One region of the Geobacillus sp. BMUD genome, then DNA from elsewhere that is predicted to be linked to it. Evidence: predicted binding sites of a transcription regulator. Region 1 holds the regulator's gene; each other region holds the start of a gene.
The links. The regulator LexA, encoded in region 1, represses DNA repair genes until DNA is damaged. The targets are predictions, from matches to a motif close to CGAACATATGTTCG.

Region 1 (2,269 bases):
CGACTTCAAATCCACACTCAGCCGCCAGATGCTCCAGCTCATCGCGTTGCCTAGCCAGCGACGTTTCCTGCTCTGTTTTGTCTGTGCTGACGCGGCAATAAATGACCGCTCTCATGGCCTCCCCTTCTTTCTGTCACCGGTTGACGGCCAATGAGCCGCCCTGCTTTGATTTTAACACGGGGATCACGATTTGTTCACCTGCCGTGAGGCGCGAACTCGACAGGTGATTCATCTCCATCACCCAGCGGATAAACTCATTCGGCGACAGCCCGTGCTCCTCTTCATACTGCTTCGCCAACCCCCAAAGCGTATCGCCAGGAGCGACCGTGATCGTCACGTATTCTTTTTGATCGACCGGGCTGCTGGCGTAGACGAACCCTGCCAACACGAGCGCAAACAAAAAAGAGAATAGAAAGTGGTGCAACAATGTTTTTCCCATTTCCCCCACCTTTTCCTAGAATGTTTGTTCGCTTTCCTTCATTATATCTAGGAACGTTTGTTTGTGTCAATAAAAAACTCGAACTCATGTTTGTTTTTTCATCTTCCGCATGATATAATGGAGGCAAATGATGTAGCAAGAGGTGTGAAACGATGACGAAACTGTCAAAACGACAGCAGCAAATTTTAGAGTTTATTAAACAGGAAGTGAGAACGAAGGGGTATCCGCCGTCGGTGCGGGAAATTGGGGAAGCGGTCGGGCTTGCGTCAAGCTCAACCGTCCATGGGCATCTCGCGCGCCTAGAGAGCAAAGGATACATCCGCCGCGATCCGACAAAGCCGCGCGCCATTGAAATTTTGGACCCTGACATGGCCAAGGAAAAAGAAAAAGAGGAAACGATCTCTGTGCCGATCATCGGCAAAGTGACGGCCGGCCAACCGATTACCGCAGTGGAAAATATCGAAGGCTACTTTCCGTTGCCAAAACGGCTCGCCTCAGGCGAAGAACAGCTGTTTATGCTTGAAGTGATGGGCGACAGCATGATCGAAGCCGGCATTCTCGACGGCGACTACGTCATCGTCCGCCAACAGTCATCGGCCAACAACGGCGACATCGTTGTCGCCATGACGGAAGACAACGAAGCGACGGTGAAGCGGTTTTTCAAGGAAAAAGACCACATCCGCCTGCAGCCGGAAAACGCGCATCTTGAACCGATCCTCGTCCGCGACTGCACGATTCTCGGCAAAGTGATCGGCGTCTATCGCCTGATCGACTAAGAGTCCGGCCAGCGCTGCCGCCATAACAAAAGCTGCCCGAAAAACAGGGCAGCTTTTTTATGCATCAGTAAAGCTCCAAATATTGATCCAATTCCCATTGATGGACCGTTGTCCGGTACATATCCCACTCGATTTCCTTCGCTTCGATGAAATGCTCGAATAAATGTTTGCCGAGCGCGTGAATCATCACTTCATCGGACTTCAAGTTTTCCAGCGCTTCATGCAGCGTTGCCGGCAAATCGACGATGCCTTCTTCGAGCCGTTCTTCTTTCGTCATGACGTAAATGTTTCGATCCACTGGCGCCGGAGGAGTGAGTTTGTTGCGAATGCCGTCAAGCCCAGCGGCTAAAAGCACCGCCATAGCCAAGTATGGGTTGGCCGACGGGTCGACACTGCGCACCTCGATGCGCGTGCTCATGCCGCGCGAAGCGGGAATGCGGATGAGCGGGCTGCGGTTGCGCGCCGACCAAGCGACGTAGCACGGCGCTTCATAGCCTGGAACAAGCCGCTTGTACGAGTTGACGGTCGGGTTCGTCACCGCCGTAAAGTTCGGCGCATGCTTCAGCACACCAGCGATAAACTGACGCGCCGTATCGCTCAACTGCAAATCGCCGTTCGGGTCGAAAAAGGCGTTTTCACCGTTGCGGAACAGCGACAAGTTGCAGTGCATCCCTGAACCGTTAATCCCAAAAATCGGCTTCGGCATAAAGGTCGCATGCAATCCGTGTTTGCGGGCGATCGTTTTGACGACGAGCTTAAACGTTTGAATGTCGTCGCATGCTTTAATGGCATGGGCGTATTTAAAATCAATCTCATGCTGGCCCGGGGCGACTTCATGATGGGACGCTTCGATTTCAAACCCCATTTCCTCAAGCTCAAGCACAATGTCGCGTCGGCAATTTTCCCCAAGATCCGTCGGCGCCAAATCGAAATAGCCGCCGCGATCGTTCAGCTCCATCGTCGGGTGTCCTTTTTCGTCCAGCTTAAAGAGGAAGAATTCTGGCTCAGCCCCTAAGTTAAAGGCGTTGAAGCCGAGCGACTCCATCTCTTTTAG
Region 2 (2,269 bases), on a different contig from region 1:
ATGGGGTAGCCATCGTGCAAAATATGATCCGGTACGCTTCGTTTGTCGTGCGGAAACAAGAAGATACCATTGTGATTGCTCGCGGATGGTTGGAACGAAAAGCAGTGTCCGTCCCTGTTGACCGCGTCCAAGGTGTCGTCATTCATGAGAGTTGGCTGCGACGTTTTTTCGGATACGCCTCTGTGTCCATTATTCATGCCGGCGGGGCGCTTGATGGCGGACCATCAGGGGAAGTCGTTCTTTGTCCGCTGGTCAAAAAGCATCGCATCGTACCGATTGTTCAGGCTTGTTTGCCCGAGTATCGCCTCGATGTGCCGTTTTGTCCGCTTCCTCAGCGGGCAAAAAATCGATATATGCTTCGCCCGCTTTATTGGTTGACGATTCCGGTTGGAGTTGCCGCGTATATGGAGCGTCCATGGGGAGCGGGACTTTTGCTTGTGCTGCCGCTCGCCGCGTGGATCGGGGCGCGGCGCTACCGAGCCGCCGGCTGGGCGCTTTCCTCGAAGCAGCTGTCTCTCCGCAGCGGCTGGTTTCGGCGAACGACCGCGCATTTGTTAAAGCGTCACGTCCAATCGTTGGAAATCGCAACGACATGGTGGCAAAGAAAAAAACGGTTGGCGACGATCTCGGCTTCCGTCATGCCGGTCGGCACCTACTCCCGTGTCGTGGATGTGGATGAAAGAGATGCGGATTTGATCTATCGCTGGCTGCAAGGAGAAAGGAGCAACGAAACGTGATGAAAGCCTTTCTTCATGCGTTCATTTTTGCGTTTGGGCCCATTTTGCGGCAGCGTGCATTTTCGTATCATGGGTTTGGTTTGTGGGGCTGTCCCTCACCGGAAGAATGGTTGGCCGCCTTGATGGCAGCGGGAGAGGGCTGCGGTGGATGAACCGGATTTCCGCGCTCATAATCTGGGGAGTGGCCGGATATATGCTCGTTGGGTTATTTCACGGCTAGGCATCCTGCGCCTGCATGGTGTTTCCTCTGCATGGCTGGCAGAGGAAACTGTGAACATTCTAACCTCCTAAACCGACCCCGTTGGGCGCCAAAAGACTTTCCGCTTGTAGAAAAAGGGACTGTTTCTGGCGAACAAATGATCTGGTACAATAGAAACGAAGAAAACAGAAAAAGAAGGGGAAAGGACATGGCAACAGAACATGAATTCCGCGGACGGATCATTTTTCACGTCGACTGCAATTCGTTTTTCGCCAGCTGCGAGATCGCCCGCGACCCGTCGCTCCGGGAAAAGCCGGTGGTCGTAGCGGGGGACCCGAAAGAGCGAAAAGGGATCGTGCTGGCGGCGAACTATGTGGCAAAGCAACAGTTTGGCATCTACACGACGATGCCGCTCTGGGAAGCGAAAAAACGCTGTCCAGCGCTTGTCGTGCGCCCGCCGGATTTCACCTTTTACCGCGAGGTGAGCCGCCGCATGTTCCAATGGCTCGAGCGTTTCTCGCCTGTTTTGGAGCGCGCCTCGATCGATGAAGGCTATTTGGACATGACTGGCCGGACGCCAACGGTTCATCCGCCCGCGTTGGCGCGCCATATCCAGCAGGAACTGCTCGAGCGGTTGTCGATTCCGGTGAGCATCGGCATCGCCCCGAACAAATTTTTGGCAAAAATGGCGAGTGAGATGAAAAAGCCGCTTGGCATCAGCGTGCTGCGCAAACGAGACGTTCCGACCACGCTATGGCCGCTTCCAGTCGAACAGATGCATGGCGTCGGCGATAAAACGGCCGAAAAATTGTATACCCTAGGCCTTTATACGATTGGCGATGTGGCGAAGGCTGATCGGGCGTTGCTTGAGCAGGTGTTGGGCGTCTATGGCCCGCGCTTGCAGGAGCGGGCGAACGGCATCGACCCGCGTCCGGTTGATCCAGCAGCGGGGGAAAAGCGAAAATCGATTGGACACTCAACAACGCTGCCGTACGATATTGAGGAAGAACAGAAACTGCTCGCTGTCTTGCGCCAACTGGCCGAATCGGTCGGCGCCCGGATGAACGAAAAGCGGGTCGTCTCGCGGACCGTTCAGTTGACGATCCGCTACCACGACTTTCACACGATTACTCGCAGCCAAACGGAGGCAGAGCCGCTTCAAAAGGCGGAAGATCTCTTTTCTGTAGCGGCGCGATTGCTGAAAAAGCATTGGGACGGCCGTCCGGTGCGGCTTCTTGGCGTCGCTGCGCTTCATGTGTTTGACCGGGCAGGGGCGGTGAAGCAGCTCGATTTGTTTCATTATGAAGAGGACGCGAAAATGGAGACGCTTTGG
Region 3 (2,269 bases), on a different contig from region 1:
GTGCTGCTTGTTGAACGCGGGCTGGCGGAAACGCGGGAAAAGGCGAAGCGGGCGATCATGGCCGGGCTTGTCTATTCCAACGACGTTCGACTCGATAAGCCCGGGGAAAAAGTGCCGATTGACATTTCGCTTGAGGTGAAAGGCAACCCGCTTCCGTACGTCAGCCGCGGTGGATTGAAACTGGAAAAAGCGTTGCGGGAGTTTCACATTCGCCTGGAAAATAAAATTGTTCTTGACATCGGCGCGTCGACCGGCGGTTTCACCGACTGTGCCTTGCAGCACGGGGCGAAGCTGTCGTATGCTGTCGATGTCGGCTACAACCAGCTTGCCTGGAAGCTGCGTCAAGACGAGCGCGTCGTCGTGATGGAGCGAACGAACTTCCGCTACGTGACGCCGGATCAGTTTACGAAAGGGCTGCCGGAAATAGCCGTTATCGATGTCTCGTTTATTTCGCTGCGGCTTATTTTGCCGGTCGTCAAGACGGTCATTGTGCCGGGCGGCGATGTGATTGCTCTCGTCAAGCCGCAGTTTGAAGCCGGCAAGGAAAAGGTCGGCAAAAAAGGGATCGTGCGCGATCCGGCTGTTCATGAAGACGTGCTTGAGTCGATCATTCGGTTCGCATGTGCTGAAGGATTTGATGTTTTGCACTTATCGTATTCGCCGATCACCGGCGGTGACGGCAACATTGAGTTTTTGCTTCACGCCGTTTATTCGGGGGAAAGTCGTGAAGGAGAAAACCGATTGCCGACACCGATCGCTTATATAGTGCGCGAGGCGCATGCCCGCCTGCGCGCCGGGAGGACAGAAGCGAACGGCGAATAGCGCCGGCGGGATGAAACACAGCGTGGCATGTTGCAAGCGGGGAGGTGGCGCAATGTGAGCAAAGGGCAAAGGCATATTAAAATTCGCGAAATCATTATGAACCATGACATTGAAACGCAAGACGAGCTTGTCGATCGGCTGAGAGAAGCTGGCTTTAACGTCACTCAGGCGACCGTCTCGCGCGACATTAAAGAGATGCAGCTCGTCAAAGTGCCCATGGCCAACGGCCGCTACAAGTACAGCCTTCCGTCCGACCAACGCTTCAATCCGTTGCAAAAGCTGAAACGGGCGCTTGTTGATGTGTTTGTGAAGCTTGACGGAACGGGCAACTTGCTCGTCTTGCGGACGTTGCCGGGCAACGCCCATGCCGTCGGCGTCTTGCTCGACAACTTGGATTGGAACGAAATCGTCGGTACGATTTGCGGCGACGATACGTGCCTAATCATTTGCCGGACGCCAAAAGATGCGAAAAAAGTGTCCGACCAGCTGTTGTCTATGCTCTAGTCGAGGACCGGCCCAGCTTCCGTTCTGCGTTCAAGGACGGAACGACGGGGACGGTCCTCGCTTGCGAATTCGAACATATGTGCTATAATCAAAAGGAGAATCAATCGGACAGGCAAGGAGTGGTGAAATGCTCGCCGAGCTGTCGATTAAAAATTTCGCCATTATCGAGTCGCTCTCGCTGTCGTTCGACAAAGGGCTGACGGTGTTAACCGGCGAAACGGGAGCCGGCAAATCGATCATCATCGACGCCATTCATTTGTTGATCGGCGGACGCGGCTCCGCTGAATTTGTCCGCTTCGGAGCGGAAAAGGCGGAAATCGAAGGGTTGTTTTTGCTTGATGATGACCGCCATCCGTGTTGGCAAAAATGCGCGGACGTTGGCATCGACGCCAGCGACGGCATGATCGTGTTGCGCCGCGATATTTTAGCCAATGGCAAAAGCGTCTGCCGCATTAACGGCAAGCTCGTCACCACGGCGGTGTTGCGCGACATCGGGACGACGCTTGTTGATATTCACGGCCAGCATGAACATCAAGAACTGATGGATCCGTCCCGTCATCTGCCGCTTTTAGACGAGTTCGGCGGCCTAGAGGCGGCAGAGGCGCTTGCCCGCTACCGCGCCGTTTATGAGCGGTATGAGGCGCTCGGAAACAAATTAAAAAAGCTGAGTGAAAATGAGCAGCAAATGGCGCATCGGCTTGATTTGCTGACGTTTCAGTTGCGCGAAATCGAGCAGGCGGCACTCGAGCCGGGCGAGGACGAGCGGTTGATGGAAGAAAAAGTGCGCATTGTCAATTTTCAAAAAATTTACACCGCGCTGCAGAAAAGCTATGAGGCGCTGGCCGGCGATGGGCGCGGACTTGATTCCGTCGGGGAGGCGATGCGCCATCTCGATGACGTTGCGGGCATGGACGCAGCGCTCAAAGACGCGCATGAAACGACG

Region 2: a site for LexA is predicted at 1,087-1,100, ahead of ETC05_RS12035 (DNA polymerase IV). Genes of this name have one in related genera too.
Region 3: a site for LexA is predicted at 1,397-1,410, ahead of recN (DNA repair protein RecN). Genes of this name have one in related genera too.

Annotation. Positions count from the first base shown of each region.
Region 1 is NZ_SDLA01000001.1:432,771-435,039, reverse strand. Features, by position in the region: gene ETC05_RS02120 (YneB family resolvase-like protein) at 1-115, opposite strand, end outside; gene yneA (cell division suppressor protein YneA) at 134-439, opposite strand; gene lexA (transcriptional repressor LexA) at 592-1,215, shown strand; gene glnA (type I glutamate--ammonia ligase) at 1,280-2,269, opposite strand, start outside.
Region 2 is NZ_SDLA01000010.1:66,950-69,218, reverse strand. Features, by position in the region: gene ETC05_RS12045 (PH domain-containing protein) at 1-737, shown strand, start outside; gene ETC05_RS12040 (hypothetical protein) at 734-889, shown strand; gene ETC05_RS12035 (DNA polymerase IV) at 1,145-2,269, shown strand, end outside.
Region 3 is NZ_SDLA01000009.1:44,810-47,078, reverse strand. Features, by position in the region: gene ETC05_RS11370 (TlyA family RNA methyltransferase) at 1-822, shown strand, start outside; gene ahrC (transcriptional regulator AhrC/ArgR) at 877-1,326, shown strand; gene recN (DNA repair protein RecN) at 1,454-2,269, shown strand, end outside.